3 regions of the Staphylococcus sp. Marseille-Q1834 genome follow, and region 1 is predicted to be linked to each of the others. Evidence: riboswitches for the same ligand, from Rfam matches in the RefSeq annotation. Region 1 holds a riboswitch; each other region holds the start of a gene.

What was found. Region 1 has a riboswitch for thiamine pyrophosphate ahead of thiC (phosphomethylpyrimidine synthase ThiC). Riboswitches for the same ligand answer to the same signal wherever they lie in the genome.
Region 2: it holds a riboswitch for thiamine pyrophosphate, as region 1 does, so the genes downstream of both, LIX58_RS05965 (3-oxoacyl-ACP reductase) here and thiC (phosphomethylpyrimidine synthase ThiC) in region 1, are expected to answer to the same signal.
Region 3: it holds a riboswitch for thiamine pyrophosphate, as region 1 does, so the genes downstream of both, tenA (thiaminase II) here and thiC (phosphomethylpyrimidine synthase ThiC) in region 1, are expected to answer to the same signal.

Annotation. Positions count from the first base shown of each region.
Region 1 covers NZ_CAKASN010000001.1:1,011,433-1,014,721, forward strand. Annotated here, with positions in the region: gene LIX58_RS05100 (PadR family transcriptional regulator) at 1-282, shown strand, start outside; gene LIX58_RS05105 (hypothetical protein) at 288-1,058, shown strand; gene LIX58_RS05110 (zinc ribbon domain-containing protein) at 1,216-1,431, shown strand; TPP riboswitch at 1,538-1,641, shown strand; gene thiC (phosphomethylpyrimidine synthase ThiC) at 1,828-3,289, shown strand, end outside.
Region 2 covers NZ_CAKASN010000001.1:1,203,116-1,206,404, reverse strand. Annotated here, with positions in the region: gene LIX58_RS05970 (solute:sodium symporter family transporter) at 1-865, opposite strand, end outside; TPP riboswitch at 1,257-1,358, shown strand; gene LIX58_RS05965 (3-oxoacyl-ACP reductase) at 1,487-2,236, shown strand; gene LIX58_RS05960 (LLM class flavin-dependent oxidoreductase) at 2,330-3,289, shown strand, end outside.
Region 3 covers NZ_CAKASN010000001.1:1,712,937-1,716,225, forward strand. Annotated here, with positions in the region: gene LIX58_RS08505 (single-stranded DNA-binding protein) at 1-165, shown strand, start outside; gene LIX58_RS08510 (transglycosylase family protein) at 536-1,279, shown strand; TPP riboswitch at 1,372-1,474, shown strand; gene tenA (thiaminase II) at 1,555-2,244, shown strand; gene thiD (bifunctional hydroxymethylpyrimidine kinase/phosphomethylpyrimidine kinase) at 2,237-3,058, shown strand; gene thiM (hydroxyethylthiazole kinase) at 3,051-3,289, shown strand, end outside.

The DNA.
Region 1 (3,289 bases):
GCAATACTTGGACTTATAGCAAAAGGCGAAACGTATGGTTATGAAATTTTAGAGAAATTAAAAGAAAATCAGTTTCCTGAAATAAGCGATGGTAGTATTTATCCAGTGCTTCTGAGATTAAGTAAAAAAGGCTATGTGAATACAACTACTCGCAAATCAGACAACGGCGGACCAAAACGTAAGTATTACACTATTTCTGAAAGTGGCAAAGAAGAGTTACAACGTTTTAAAGAAAAATGGAGTTATCTCAACTCAGGAATGAATAATTTATTCGGAGAGTGATGAAGATGCTAAGTAAAGAACAAGAAGACTACTTGTTTAAACTGAAAGCTGAATTATTATTTAGAGGTAAAGACGAAGAAGAAGTACATGCAATTGGTGATGAATTACAAGATCACTTTGAAACAGCAGAGCAAAATGGCGATGATGTTAGCGGTATTTTAAACACGCCTGTGAAAGAGTATGCAGATAACTTTTCCAAAGAAATGAGTTTTACTAAAGGCTTACCTAAGTATCTTACTTATTTCGCAATTTTTATGTTCGCAATCTACACGATTCCGGACTTATTTGATAAAGAATTCTCGCTAACGGTAAGCTATATCTTAAACGTGATTTTCATATTCGTAATAAGTATTATAGCTCCGCTATTTCTTTTGAAAAAAATCTTTATTAAATACGGCGAGCAAAAGAAAGTTTATCTATTTGCATTTATAGGTGGCGCAATCATATTTGGACTTATGATTTTAAGTACCTATATCTCAAAGCATTACCCAATTTATACAATTGCAACTTTATCACAAACACAAAGTATTATATTAGGCATCGTATTACTCGCAATAGTGATGATTGCATGCTTTATCGTTAAACAAAAAATATTCGCACTTATTGCGTTCATCGTTTGCCTACCCAACATCATTGGCCAATTATTTAGAGCGCATAATCATTCAGACAGCCAATTCATTATCGTATCACTCACAGCATCAATCATTTTATTGGCGCTTATGCAAGTAGCATTTTTTGTTCACGCTTATTACACTAATCGCAAAGAGAAGAATTAAAGTATTATTTACTAGCGTTGATTTGAAGATAATATTTTAATAAAGAGTATTAAATCGCGCTTTATAAGAGTTCGTAAAGACTTGTATTAAGGTTTAATGCTTAAACATTGCATTATAGGTTATAAGAATGATAAGAAGTCATTTAAGGAGTGATTTTATGTCTGAGAATCAAGGTAATGGTTGTGTAAAATGTGGTCATACGGAAGTGGAAGAAGGCACGTTATCTGCAACAGGTTCAGGTTTATCAAAGATGTTTGATGTACAACATAACAACTTTAAGACAATTACTTGTAAAAATTGTGGTTATACAGAGTTTTATAAAGTCGATAATAATAGAACAAGTGACATTATTGACTTATTCTTTGGTGGATAAGCGAAGTTTTGACAGTGGCTAATAAAGTCACTGTTTTTTCTGTACACAACAAATCTTAATTTGTAGTAATATGACACGTTTGGTATAATTATGCTTGTAATACAATATCATCTGCTAGGGGTGCTTTAAGTGGCTGAAAGGAGTTTAAGGCTCCAACCCTTTTTACCTGATCTAGTTAGTACTAGCGTAGGGAAGCAAGTGAGTACATTTAAACTAAGAGGTATTAAAGGAACTTGGTTCTTCCGTGTTCTACTTTAATACGTTGAGATACATACATTTGTTTAATATACTTTCGCTTATTTTCTTATGCATTCAGTGTTTAGCTGAATGTTTTTTTGTGCGCAATTTTATATCAGTCATCTGAGATAACCCTAGCGTCTTAGAAAGGTTATGTATATGAAACAAGAATTAATTAAATTTAAAAAGAATTTTCCAGCAAGCACACGTATTTTCAAACAAGGAGAAGACACTGATATCAAAGTACCATTTCGACAAATTGAATTGTCGGATACGCAACTTGAGAATCGCTCTTTCAAGAATGAACCTGTCGTTGTATATGACACAGCAGGTCCATACCACGATGAGAATTACGAGGTAAATATTAATCGAGGACTTCCTAAACTTAGAAGTTCATGGATTGTGGAACGTGAGGACATTGAAAGTTACGAAGGACGCAAGATTCAATCGATTGATAATGGCTTTAAGAAAGATGGACACAAGAACTATGTGGCGCACCCTTTTCATTATCAACCGAAACGTGCAATGAAAGATAAAGTTGTAACGCAAATGCATTATGCGAAACGCGGCATTATTACGAAAGAAATGAAGTTTGTTGCGCTTCGTGAACAAGTGGATCCAGAATTCGTTAGAGATGAAATTGCGCGAGGACGTGCGATTATTCCGAATAACATTAATCATCCTGAATCAGAGCCGATGATTATCGGTAAGAACTTCAAAGTTAAGATTAATGCGAACATTGGTAACTCCGTTGTGTCTTCATCAATCGAAGCGGAAATCGAGAAATTGGTATGGGCCATTCATTGGGGCGCAGATACGATGATGGACTTATCGACAGGCAAGAATATCCATTCTACTCGCGAATATTTAATTCGTAATTCACCAGTGCCAGTCGGTACCGTGCCGATTTATCAAGCTTTGGAAAAGGTGAATGGGATAGCTGAAGACTTAACTTGGGAAGTCTATCGAGACACACTTATTGAACAAGCTGAACAAGGCGTCGACTACTTCACAATTCACGCCGGTGTGTTGTTACATTATATTCCATTAACTGTCGACCGTTTAACAGGCATTGTCTCACGCGGGGGCTCAATCATTGCGCAATGGTGTCTTGCACATCATGAAGAAAGTTTCTTATATACCCATTTTGAAGATATTTGTAAAATCTTAAATAAATATGATGTAGCCGTGTCATTAGGAGACGGTTTACGTCCGGGCTCTATCTATGATGCGAATGATGAAAGCCAAATTGCAGAGCTTAAAACACTAGGTGAGTTAACTGAGATTGCATGGAAGCATGATGTACAAGTCATGATTGAAGGACCTGGGCATATTCCAATGCATAAAATTAAAGAGAACCAAGACTTAGAAGATGTCTATTGTAAAGAAGCACCATTCTATACATTAGGACCTTTAGTTACTGACATCGCACCAGCTTATGACCATATTACGTCTGCTATTGGCGCAGCTCAAATAGCGAGTCATGGCACAGCGATGTTATGTTACGTAACACCTAAAGAACATCTTGGTTTACCGAATAAGGACGATGTTCGCGATGGCGTAGTGACTTATAAAATCGCAGCACATGCGGCTGATTTAGCGAAAGGATTACCAGGCGCGA
Region 2 (3,289 bases), 190 kb from region 1:
AGATACTTAAGTAAATGGCACCTTTTTGTGATTCTTTTAAGTTTTTAGCGGCTAGTGCTTTTTGAACAATCATTTGATTTGCGCACCAGAAGAATAAGTTATTGAAAAACATACCAAAGAATAATGTTGGCCATGGTACGATATTTGAATTTACTGCTCCGAATGCATTCAGTTTCTCTGGAGTATGTTGAACGATATGATCGAAACCTTTGACGAATCCACCATCGCCCACGTGATGTAAACCAATTAACGTTACGATTAAACCGCCAACGATTAAGCCGATACCGTAAATGGAATCACTGAATGCGCTAATAGATAAACCACCTACAAAGAGGTAAAGTACCCCAATAATACCGATTGTTAGTGAAATAATAATCGTCGCTGTTGTGTCACTTACGCCTAAATAATCTCCCACGTAGAACATTTTATTAAATACTAAAGAACCTGAGTATAAGACAACTGGCATAAATGACACTACATGCGTAAAGATAAATAGGATGGATACAAAGCGTTTCGTAAATGTATCGTATCTCATCTCTAAGAATTCAGAAATGGTAGAAACACCATAGCGTAAATATTTAGGAAGGAAGACCCATGCTAGTAAGACGACCGCTACGGCAGCAGTAATCTCCCACGCCATTACCTCCATGCCTTTACCATAACTTTGACCATTTTGACCCACTAGTTGTTCCGTCGATAGGTTGGTCATGATAATCGTTGAAGCAATGGTGAAACCTGTTAAGGTATTGCCTCCCATAAAATAACCGTCTGCGCTATCGGTTTGTACTTTTTTCGAGCGCCAATACGCATAAATACTAATGCCGATAACTACGCCTAAGAATAATAGGACTGCTAGCCAATTCATACTTCTTTCTCTCTCCTTATAAAAAATTTATAAATTGCAATCATCATTCATTCTTTGCAATAAAAAAACGTTAAATCCTCACTTGCATTCAACGTTTATATTTCCTTTTTTAGATTGAAAAATGAATAAATCTTACTATATGGCGCACATATACATTAAAATAATTTCCAATACTTTTTTTAATCATAAAACTTGTTCGTTTTTAATTTTAATAACTTTTGATAAAGTTTACAAATCAACTTTTAATTAATTTAGATTAATTAACCTATGAAATTTATAATACGACGCTCATTTTTCGGTTGAAAATGAAAAACTGGAGCAAGATGACCTACTATATACAATTGCCTTGACTTCTAAATTTAAAAATTATACATTGTAAATATAGTATTAATATATGCACTAGGGGTGTTTTTTAACTGAGATGAGGCATGTCCTCGAACCCTTTGAACCTGAACTAGTTCATACTAGCGTAGGAAAGTGTGGGATAAATTTTAGATGATAATAGGGATAACACGTGTGTTAATCTCTTGCTTATATATACATATCTATTATTTACGCAACTTTCCTAACGAAGGTTGCGTATTTTTTTACTGTAAAATCAAAGTGATGGAGGCTCGTGCAATGGCAAGAACAGTATTAGTAACAGGCGGCGGCCGTGGTTTAGGCGCAGTCATCGCAAGAACATTAGTGTCACAAGGATTTCAAGTTGTCATTAATTACAATAAGAGTAAAGAAGCTGCTGAACAGTTAGCAACCAAATTAGGCGACAACGCAATCACACTACAAGCAGACGTGACACAACGTGAAGAAGTGGACCGTTTAGTGAAAGAAGCAACAGCTCACTTCGGACAAATCGATGTAGTAGTGAACAATGCATTAGTTAACTTCAAGTTCGATCCCGTTGCTCAAAAAGCATTCAAAGACTTAAGCTGGGAAGATTACCAACAACAAATTGATGGTACGTTAAAAGCAGCATTTAACGTTGCTCAAAGTGTAGTTCCTCAATTTATCGAACGTAACGCTGGTAGCATCATCAGTATTGGTACAAACTTATTCCAAAATCCTGTTGTCCCATATCATGAATATACAACTGCAAAAGCAGGTTTAATTGGTTTCACACGTAATATCGCTGCTGAATTAGGTCAATATGGTATTACAGCTAATATGGTTTCTGGTGGTTTATTAAAGACAACTGACGCCAGTGCAGTAACCACACCAGAAGTATTTGACTTAATCGCTCAAACAACACCTTTACGTAAAGTGACAACACCTCAAGATGTGGCAAATATGGTAGCGTACTTAAGTTCTGAAGCAGCCAACGGTATTACAGGACAAAACATTACAGTTGATGGCGGTTTAACAATGAACTAAACCACTTAGAGTTAAATGCGACGTTTTCATTAAGCGCATTATTCTCTATTTAATCAAAATCCCAACAACAAACTGGAGTGTTAGTGATTCATTATGACGAAAGAGAAACAGCAATTACACATTGGTATTTTAATTTATGGGTGTGGTCACCATCAGGCAGCTTGGCAACAACCTTACTCAAGTGTTGAACGTCTTGGTGATATTACCTATTATCAAGAGCTAGCTCAACTTTCTGAGCAAGGACTATTTGACGTCGTCTTCTTTGCGGATAATCAGGCCTTCAATCCAGGTTTCACCACGATGCCGAGTTTCTGGTTTGACCCCCTCATTAACTTAACAGCTATTTCCCAAGTGACACATCATGTCGGTTTGGTGCCCACTATCTCGAGTACATTTTCAAATCCATTCACGGCAGCGCGTCAGTTATTAAGCTTGGACCATATCACTGGCGGCCGTGTCGGTTGGAATTTAGTAACTTCTATGACAGACGTGGAGGCTCAGAACCATAGTATGGAGGCATTGCCTGAGCATGCTGTTCGCTATGAAAAGGCGGACGAATTCGCCCGCGTCGTTAATGGATTGTTTGAGTCATGGACTACGGAAGACTTTCAACCTCATCGTGAAGCTGGGACGTTGATGGATACGACAACGATACAACCGCTTCACCATAAAGGTAAATATTTCCAAGTACGTGGGCCACTAACAACACCACAAAGCCCACAAGGAAAGCCAGTTGCTATGCAAGCAGGCGCATCTGACCAAGGTATTGCGTTGGCTACGAAATATGCAGATGCCGTTTATTCAGTATCATGGAATTTGAAACAAGCTCAACGCTACCGTGAAAGATTAGATGCTCAAATGAAACAAAACACAGATAACCCAAGATACATTAAAGTCTTTCCTGGATTAGTAACGTATGTAGGGCGTACACGTGAAGAAGCGGAAGCTAAGAAAGCAGAGCTAGATGCTTTACTTCCCGTTGAAACGGCTTTGAAACAGTTAAGTTTCTTTGTTCAACAAGATTGTAGTAATTGGGAACTAGACCAACCCGTT
Region 3 (3,289 bases), 700 kb from region 1:
CGTAAGTATGAAAAAGAGGGACAAACGCATTTTGTAACAGAATTATATGTAGAAACAATTAAATTTATGTCCCCACAATCAAAAAACAACGAAATTCTCTCAAATAGCTCATTTATGGAAGACACTTATCCCCTAGATAATTTAGACATTATTAATATCAATTAAAATTAAATCAACTTTCTAAACTTTAACTCCAATCTTCTCTATTTTATATATAACATCTTTCAATTATACTCAGAATCTCTCTTTATTAATTCAAATTAATGGGGAGAGGTTCTTAATTTTTAAGATAAATATCTGAAAGATTTCAAGAATATTACATACATAACAAGCTAACGTAAACACTTTAAAACTGCCATGAAAGGGTTGAATGAATATTTTGAAGTAATTTAAGGTCTCATTTCTTGTAATTTCCATGTAAAAAAGAGGCTTCTTTTTTTATTTGGCTGTAACCTGCGACGCTTTTTCAGATGTTAGAGTATTACCTGTAATTAATTTGATTAGGAAAAAAATTAAACAGGAGGACTTTTAAACTATGAAAAAGACTATTATTGCTTCAACATTAGCAGTAGGCTTAGGAGTAGCAGCTGGTAATGCAGGTCACGCAGATGCAAGTGAGTCACAAATTAATAAAGCTGAATTAGCACAATTAGCTCAATCAAATGATCAATCATTAAATAATAGCCCTATCCAAGAAGGCGCTTATAACATAACATTTGATTATGATGGTTTCACTTACCATTTTGAATCAAATGGTACGCATTGGGTTTGGAACTATGCTCAAACAGGTCAAACAACTGGTCAATCTACACCAGTAGCTCAAACATCACAAGCAACTCAAACTGAGCAACCACAACAACAAAATGTTAGTGAACAAGCTTCAGCTTCTAACAACCAAACATCAGCTGAAACAGTAGCTTCACAACAACAATCTAATCAACAACAACCAGTTCAAACTCAACAAGCACCACAAACTGAGCAAACTCAACAACCACAACAAGCATCAACAAGCAACAACACAGCTTCAAATGGTTCTTCAGTACACGTAAATGGTCATTTACAACAAATTGCTCAACGTGAATCAGGTGGCGATATTCACGCTATCAACCCAAGCTCAGGCGCAGCTGGTAAATACCAATTCTTACAATCTACATGGGATTCAGTAGCACCTGCTCAATATAAAGGTGTATCACCAGCGCAAGTACCTGAACACGTTCAAGATGCTGCAGCTGTAAAACTTTACAACACTGCTGGCCCATCACAATGGGTAACTGCATAAATTAATATTTACTGAGATGTTTCGATTAATGAAACATCTCAGTTTTTTATTTGAAAAATAATATACTGTTTGATAATGTAAAATTAATAAAATAAAACTACTAGGGGAGCCAAAAACTATGGCTGAGATGATTTTTTCAGACCCTTATAACCTGATTTGGTTAGTACCAACGTAGGAAAGTAGTTATGTAATTTTACATACCTTCTATTGAAGATGACTACATTTCTGCGTTGATACGTTGAAATGTAGTTTTTTAATTTAAGGGAGGAATTATAATGAGCTTTTCAACTGAGTTAAAAGAAGCAGCACAACCTATTATTGAACAAATTTACAAAGATGGTTTCATTCAAGATTTATTAAAAGGTCAATTACCTAAACAAGCTGTGCGTCAATATTTACGCGCGGATGCTTCATATCTAAAAGAATTTACTAATTTGTATGCACTATTAATTCCTAAAGCGCCTTCTATGACAGATGTTAAATTTTTAGTAGAGCAAATCGAATTTATGTTAGACGGTGAAGTAGAAGCACATGAAATTTTAGCAGATTATATAAACGAACCGTACGAAGAAATTGTTCGTGAGAAAGTATGGCCTCCGAGTGGAGATCATTACATCAAACATATGTATTATCATGCTTATGCTCATGAAAATGCAGCCTATACAATTGCCGCTATGGCACCTTGCCCATATGTCTATGAAGTCATAGCAAAAATGGCATTAGAAGACCAAAATTTAAATAGAGATGTCATTACGGCTAGATGGTTTGATTTTTATAGTACTGAAATGCGTCCTTTAATCGAAGTCTTTGATCGTATGTTAGATGAATTAACTGAAAATTGTAGCGATCAAGAGAAACAAGAAATTAAAGAAAGTTTCTTACAAAGTACGATTCATGAACGTAATTTCTTTAATATGGCTTACATAGATGAGCAATGGAACTTTGGAGGAGAAGAACATGAATAAACCAAAAATTGCATTAACAATAGCAGGCACTGATCCATCAGGCGGTGCTGGAGTAATGGCAGATTTAAAATCATTTCACGCTTGTGGTGTCTATGGCATGGCTGCTATCACGAGTATTGTGGCTCAAAACACTAAAGGTGTTCAACACATTCATAATTTAGAAACAAGTTGGGTCAAGGAACAACTTGATAGTGTATTTGATGATGAATTACCACATGCAATTAAAACAGGTATGATTGCTACGCATGAGACAATGGAACTTGTACAAGAATATTTAAAACAACATTCTGATATTCCATACGTGATAGACCCTGTTATGTTAGCTAAAAGTGGTGATTCATTAATGGATGATGCTACTAAAAAACATTTACAAAGCACGTTATTGCCATTAGCTGACGTTGTAACACCTAATATTCCTGAAGCAGAAGAAATTACTGGTCTAAAAATTGATACTGAAGAAAGTATTCGTAAAGCAGGGCACATCTTTATTAATGAAATTGGTAGTAAGGGTGTAGTGATTAAAGGTGGACATTCAGCTGATTTAAATAACGCTAAAGACTTCTTATTTACTAAAGACGACGTTTATACATTTGAAAATAAACGCTTTGATACACCACATACGCACGGTACTGGTTGTACATTTTCAGCAGTAATAACTGCAGAACTTGCTAAAGGTAAATCAATTTATGAAGCGGTTAAAAAGGCTAAGGAATTTATTTCACTAAGTATTGAATATACACCTGAAATTGGTCAAGGTCGTGGTCCAGTGAACCACTTTGCTTATATGAAGAAAGTAGGATTAGATGATGAATAATTTAGAGAAATTAAGAAATGAAAATCCATTAGTTGTTTGTTATACCAACGATGTCGTAAAAAACTTTACTGCTAATGGTCTATTGAGTATTGGCGCAAGCCCAGCAATGAGTGAAGCACCTGAAGAGGCTGAAGAGTTTTATAAAGTGGCAGGTGCATTATTAATAAATATTGGTACATTAACTAAAGCTAATGAAGAAGATATTCTAGAAATTGGGAAAATCGCTAACCA